DNA from 3 places in the Peribacillus sp. RS7 genome. Region 2 is predicted to be linked to each of the others. Evidence: riboswitches for the same ligand, from Rfam matches in the RefSeq annotation. Region 2 holds a riboswitch; each other region holds the start of a gene.
What was found. A riboswitch is a leader RNA that binds a small molecule or an ion and turns the genes downstream of it on or off. The one in region 2 is predicted to bind cyclic di-GMP.

Region 1 (2,274 bases), 1.4 Mb from region 2:
GGGTATAATGGAATATATTGAATTAATGTATTTTGTATGATTTATAGTAAACTATATAGTAAAGAACTGATATTAATTTATAAAATCTTGCTCAGTATAAAATAGTGAATAATACAGTTAATATTTTTGCCGTTTGGTCGATACTTTAATATGAAGATCAAGCAAAGGGACTTCGCTGAAAGCGTTGTCAGATAGCTGCCATCAAAATATAAGGAGAATATTTGATGACAAAAAACAAATTTATTACGTTCGAGGAAGCTTATGAAAAGAAAGAAAGAAGTAAGAAAATTTTTATTGGGTCTTATATTACTATTATTTTAATTTTGATTTCTTTATTGACTTTTTTTCTTGGTAAATCATAACGGATGTAAGGGCTGAGAAATCAGTCCTTTTTTTGTGTTAAGAAGGTGAATGAGGAAGTATGCAGGAAGCTCTCCTTTTGTCTAAATGGGTAGTCAAAGGAGCTAAGAGTCCTAAGACTACAAAGAAGATCTTTATTTTCAGAAGTTCTTGTTGTGGGAATACTGTGGGGAACGCTTTTAAGCTTTCCGTTGTGGTTGTTATTTCTCGGTTAGATCAATTTTATAAGATAAGAAATTATCGGAGATCGAGGTGTCCGACTATCGGGAGGAGAAAGGCAGCGTCTGGTACTAGACAGAGCGATTTTACGCAAACCGGCCATCCTGGTTTTGGATGAAGCAACAAGTGCTTTGGATACGGAGAACGAAGCGAAGATTCAAACCGCTATTGAAAGATTAAAAGGAAAAATGATCGTCATAGCTCATCGATTATCGACGATTCGCAATGCCGATCAAGTGTTGGTCATGGATCAGGGAGAAATCATTCAGGTCGGTGAATATAACCAGTTGGCGAATGAAAAAAAAGGGATGTTTAGCAATTTATTAGGTATCCAAAGGGAATCAAGTGTGTAAATATTTACTAGAGTTCACGAACAGTCAGGTTACAGGCATATTATGGTTTGTAATGCTGGCTTTTTTTCTTAAGGAAAATAAATTAAAACTGAATCACTTAGCCCACTTATTTCGAAATATTATTTTTGTGGAATAGTAAATTCGAGCTTATTATAGTTATTATAAATCTATTTTTAATAAAGAATTGTAAAGAAAGCGCATTATACCAGCGTTTTTACATTGAAATGTCACTTTTTGATGAAAGATGTTGAAAAATGACAGAAAAAAACGAATAGTATTATGAGCTATTATTACTTATTTAAGTATAATTAACATTAATATAGTTTTAATTAAGGGGAAATTTTTTTAGGACATGATGGTTTATATAGCACCATCGAAACAGGGAATTCAAGAGATTTATTAATCTTTGAGAATAATTAATGTGAAATATTTTTTTGAGAAAGGCAAACCTATTGAAAAGTAGGGACGCAAAATTACAGGTCTAAGGCTAAATGCTAAGACGGCTGTGTTACCACAAGTTGGGTGGGATTTATCATGGAAGCTAACAATGAACGGGAAGAATGGGTTTATCTAATTTTAGAGGCTAAAAATCTAGGATTATCTATTGAAGATGTGCGAGAGTTCATCAAGGGAAAATGAACTGGAAAAAGTAGATATTACGGGATTATAAACTAACGTTAGGGAAGGCTGTTATACAGTCTTCTTTTTTTATTTTCATTTTCGGAAATTACCTTAAAAGGTATCCAGAATAAAGAACATGGGGACAATAATAAAAAGGCAACCTAATTGAGAGGGATTTTTATTATGGATGGACTTAATGCTTTTATGAAGGGATTAATATGGGGAACTTTATTCAGTGTACCGTTATGGTTGTCATTTTTCGGTTGGATAAAATTAATAATGAATTTTATAAAGTAAGCGCTTAATAAATTCAGATTATTTAAATGGCTAGGCAGGATTTACCATAATGGTCATTGAATTTACTAAATGTACATAATGTGTTTTCAAGTTGACTTAACCTTATACAGATTTAAGAAATATAGCCTATAAAAAAATAGTTAATATTACCTAAATATCATTGGTTATGTGCCGATACTACACTATAAAGATCAAGCTAAGGGACTTCGCGGTAGGCGATGTCAGATAGCTGCTATCAAAGTAAAAGGAGATATTTGATGACAAAAAACAAATTCATTACGTTCGAGGAAGTTTATGAAAAGAAACAGAGAAGCAAGAAAATTTTTATTGGGACTTATATTACCATTACGTTAGTTTTAATTTCATTAATGACTTATTTTATGGGACGATCATAATTCGGGGTATCGAAGGGGCTGAGGAATCG
Region 2 (2,274 bases):
CCAAGTATTCATTGACAGTAACGACATGTACACCTTTACCAGTAAGTGCGTTTAAATAAACCGGCATGGTGGATGTTAATGTTTTACCTTCCCCTGTTTTCATCTCGGAGATATTTCCGTCATGAAGGGATGCCCCGCCCATGATTTGAACACGGTAAGGATATAACCCTAAAGCACGTTTTGCCCCTTCACGCGCAACCGCAAAAGCCTCAACGAGCAAATCATCCACGGTTTCCCCATTTTGATAACGCTCTTTAAACTCACCAGTTTTGGCACGCAACTGTTCATCCGATAACGCAGCCGTCTCATCGGCCAGCGCTTCGACCTGATCAGCGATTTTTTCCAAACGTTTGATTTCTCGCTTATTCGGATCAAAAACTTTATTTAATATATTAAGCATTCAATAACGCTCCTCTATTATGGTTATGATCGTTCAATGACAAAATTCATATAAATTAAGAAGAAACACACCTTCTATTATGACTAATCCACGCTTAATTTTACCACTTCTATCCTAGAGGTACAACTTCATGTCACTACCGTTCCTATCGACCCGAATTCAATTCTTGTGAAAAACAATGGATAAATGAGGAGTAAAACTGTTAAAATAAAAGGAAGTATATAAAATATATAGCAGACTCCCCTCTATTTCCAAATGCAAAAGAGAATTTCCCATAACCTTCCATCACTAGATGCTGTGTCATCCCTAGCGATAGCATGTCAAGGTAATCCAACCTTACAGGCTTCATGTTTTGAATGATAAGGTGGGCTACTGAAACTTATTAGCAGAAGATAAATAGAACATGTTTCGAGGTGGTATTGATGATTGGTGAACGTGTAAAAAAACTGCGAGAAGAAAAGAAAATGTCGATGACCGAACTCGCCGATAAAGCAGGCGTGGCAAAGTCTTACTTAAGTTCCCTCGAGCGGAACTTACAAACGAATCCTTCCATTCAATTTCTTGAAAAAATCTCCACCGTACTCAACATTCCTGTCGATGCCCTACTTTACGATGCACCGAATAAGGAAATCTTGGACACTGATTGGATGAAAATTGTTGAAGAGGCTATGAATTCCGGTGTTTCAAAACAACAATTCAGGGAATTCATCGAGTTTAATAAATGGAGAAAAGATAAAGAAGAATAGAAGTGCACTAGTCTACCTACATAATCCTGAAGAATACAGCTTGAATAAGCAAGACTCGCTAGAATGGAAGAATAAACCCTATAAACAGCTAATGGGTTGAATCACTGTTTATAGGGATGTTCTCATCTTTTCGGTACTTATCTTCCATCGTTTTCCTCTGATGTAACCTCAAGGCTTTTCCGTTCAAAAAAAGCTATAATTTCCTCTTTTTTGAAACCCAAGCTCCTTGCTTCTGAAATCAACTTCACCCATTCTGGATCCATTTCCACATTAGCCACCTCTTCTACCTCCTAAAATACTCTTTGTATTTCAGGCAGACCAGCCATCATAGTCTTAAGGACCTTAGACCTGTGCCTTTGCGCCCTCATCTTTCAATAGGTTGCCTTTGCCGTGGTACTTATTACCAAATACATTACTTATAATCATATTATAACGGATACCCACTCCATATATTGCTATTTTATGTCGGTAATCTACCAAAATGCAAAAACTTTCATCCGACAAAATATTACAATATTATGAAAATTAAAAACCTAATTCATTTTTTATCATATGCAATAGTCAATTTCGCTTTTTTATATAATAGTAAATATTTCTCTTCTTAATCAATCGATGGGGCGTATCAATTCTCTCTATTGTAAGTGCGTCCGTGCTTTTTGCACAGTTAAGTCCTTGCCGCAGGTCGGACAAAGCCACTTTCCATATTCCGCACTGCTAAAAGAAGCCCTATGGCATGTATGGCAATTCTTCCGATACAAAAAACCCCTCTGCACCTTTAGCCAATTGTTTTTCATAATAAACTAACCGTTCTTTTTAAAGAACTAACAAATTTAGTATAGCCCAAAAGATAGTGGTGATTTTATAGGTACAAATAATTACTTTATCTCATTAAAGAACGAATTTCGTTCTTTAAAATGAAACTCAAATTACTTTCTATTTTTTAAAGAACAAAACTTTTATACTTTCCAATTCATATAAATATAAAAAATGTTATCAACTGCCAACGAATATGTTGGTAATCTACCAAAATGCATTAAAAAAGCACAACCCAGAGGCTGTGCTTTTGATCTTAGATTCATAATTAACTAGGTTCAATTAATCCGTAGCGTCCATCTTTACGACGGTACA
Region 3 (2,274 bases), 2.6 Mb from region 2:
AGATGATATTAATACGGCAACGGCTTTGTATGAAGAAGTTGATACTATCAGTATTGAAGAGAATCGAGTAATATTTAAATTGAAAAGAAATAATAAGGAAGCAAACATCTATTTTGAAGAAAACTTCTTTAACAACTCAGCTAGAAATATAGATTCAATGTTTGCAATAGTAAAAAAATATTTTGATGATGGAAATACAGTAGAATTATATTGTGTAGGTAATGTGGAAAGAAGAAATGGTAATATATGTTTAGTCATTAATAAACAAAGTCATATTCGAATTAATAAAATGACTATTGAAAGATTTACTTTTAATATTACAAATCCTGATTTATTTTAGATTATTTGTTTAAATGACCACTTTATTAGAAAAGTGGCCTTTTTTATTTGTTAAATTTTTCCCTTTTCATAGTTAGGCTCGTGCGATTCGATTATAAAAAGTTACTGTGTAAAACTTAAGAAAATATACTTATTTTATCTTTCTATACACATTAGTATAAGTTAAATACATAACTAAGGAAGCGTTTTTAATTTTATATAGAAATGAGTGTATTTCCATATTCCCGATAGACTACACTTTAACGGTAATTGACAGGTGCTAAACGAAACATAGTCAATGATTTCAAAGCTTAAATTTATTAGCTTTTAACCATTATTGAAATCTTACAGAGTAAAAGGAGCAGGATTGAAATCTATAAATGATAAGTGGTTAGACCCTCTCTGACGACAATCTTGTGAGTGAGATACTTTTTGCTATTTTTTCAGGCTTAGCACAGTTTGAACGTAAAATGATAAAGCAAAGTCAAAAGAAAGGTATATCTAAAAGTAAAGGGAAATTCAAAGGACGCAAGACGAAGTTAATTGAAGGAGGTAAAGAAGAACAGCGAATGATAATAGAAGCCTATAAAAAGGTAAGTCTATAAGAGATATTCGTATTACTTTTAAAGTAGGTACAGGAACGATCTATGGGTTATTGGATAGAGAAGTTATTAGATAAGAATACAAGAAAACAATGTAGGCACTCATCTCAATATGAGTGTCTTTTCCATTTGGATACACAAATCCTCTTTATTATAGTCGAAATTTTTAGAAAAGTATGAGGATTTAGTCATGTACATTCATAATATAAATGGTAAAATTAAGTAATTAACTTGCAAAAGGCAAACTTATTCAAAAATAAGGACGCAAATCTACAGGTCAAAAAGTATTTTGCTATGATGCTGAGTTTTCGCAAGAAAGATGAATTAAACTAGATGAATGAGCTGAATGTTTTGGATGAAGAATGGACTAGATTAAATTTAGAAGCTAAAGATATAGGATTTTCTATTCGGGAGATTCCAGATTTTATTCAAATTAGTGGAATTAAATAACATTAAGTGGGTAAATAGTATTTAAGAGTATTTCATAAAAATATATAGATGGAACCATGAGGTGATATTATGTTAGAACAAATATTAGCGGAACGATTACGTGAAGAGCCACCAGAAAATTGTACAGTTGTAAAGGGAAGTATTCCGATTATTGCATTTGGAAGATTTAGAAGTGCCAAAGTAGCTTCTGTTAGTTTAAATCAGAGTTGGGCAGAGTTCGAACCAGTAAAGGATAACTACCGTTTTCATACTTTGAAAACTTTAGGTGTAGATAGTTACTCTAATATTACAGACAAGCATGTAAACCAAATAGTGGATTATTGTGAGAGATATTTTGAAAGATATTATACTACAGGCATAAGAAAGATTAAAAAAAATCCACTATACTATAAGTCATGGTTTAATCCTATGGAGAAAATGATGAATGATATTTATGGAGTTAGTTATCTCGATGGAAGTGCCTGTCACCTGGATATAAGCCAATGGGCTACTAATAATACATGGGGTAAATTAACAGAAACCCAGAGAAAAGCAATCGTGGGAAAAAGGGATTTAGAATTATTAAGACAACAAGTGTTAAATAATAATTATGAAATTATCTTATTAAATGGTGCTACAACCTCTGAAGTGTTTTTAAATCAATGCTTTAATATAGATAATTATGAGACTGTTACTCTTCAAAAAACAACCAGGAGTAAAGGTGAGAAAACAATTACTAAAGTTGAAGGATATTACATAAAGGTTAATAAGCTCTTAGGTGAGATACTTAAAAAGCCAATTAAAATTTTTGGCTGGAATGATTATATACAAAAAAAACCAACAAATATTGAAATGATTAAAAGTTGGGTGAAAAGCACAATAACACTACCTTAGAACTGAAAAATTCAAATGATATGAATCTGTT

Region 1: another riboswitch for cyclic di-GMP. It lies ahead of ACDZ29_RS01640 (anti-repressor SinI family protein); the one in region 2 lies ahead of sinI (DNA-binding anti-repressor SinI).
Region 3: another riboswitch for cyclic di-GMP. It lies ahead of ACDZ29_RS23555 (hypothetical protein); the one in region 2 lies ahead of sinI (DNA-binding anti-repressor SinI).

Annotation. Positions count from the first base shown of each region.
Region 1 is NZ_CP168135.1:297,210-299,483, reverse strand. Features, by position in the region: partial or broken gene ACDZ29_RS01645 (ATP-binding cassette domain-containing protein) at 597-932, shown strand; cyclic di-GMP riboswitch class I at 1,365-1,448, shown strand; gene ACDZ29_RS01640 (anti-repressor SinI family protein) at 1,467-1,571, shown strand; gene ACDZ29_RS01635 (hypothetical protein) at 2,108-2,245, shown strand.
Region 2 is NZ_CP168135.1:1,743,898-1,746,171, forward strand. Features, by position in the region: gene secA (preprotein translocase subunit SecA) at 1-400, opposite strand, end outside; gene ACDZ29_RS09015 (helix-turn-helix domain-containing protein) at 823-1,146, shown strand; gene sinI (DNA-binding anti-repressor SinI) at 1,284-1,424, opposite strand; cyclic di-GMP riboswitch class I at 1,456-1,540, opposite strand; gene hpf (ribosome hibernation-promoting factor, HPF/YfiA family) at 2,228-2,274, opposite strand, start outside.
Region 3 is NZ_CP168135.1:4,724,924-4,727,197, forward strand. Features, by position in the region: gene ACDZ29_RS23545 (hypothetical protein) at 1-340, shown strand, start outside; gene ACDZ29_RS23550 (hypothetical protein) at 735-923, shown strand; cyclic di-GMP riboswitch class I at 1,150-1,233, shown strand; gene ACDZ29_RS23555 (hypothetical protein) at 1,440-2,243, shown strand.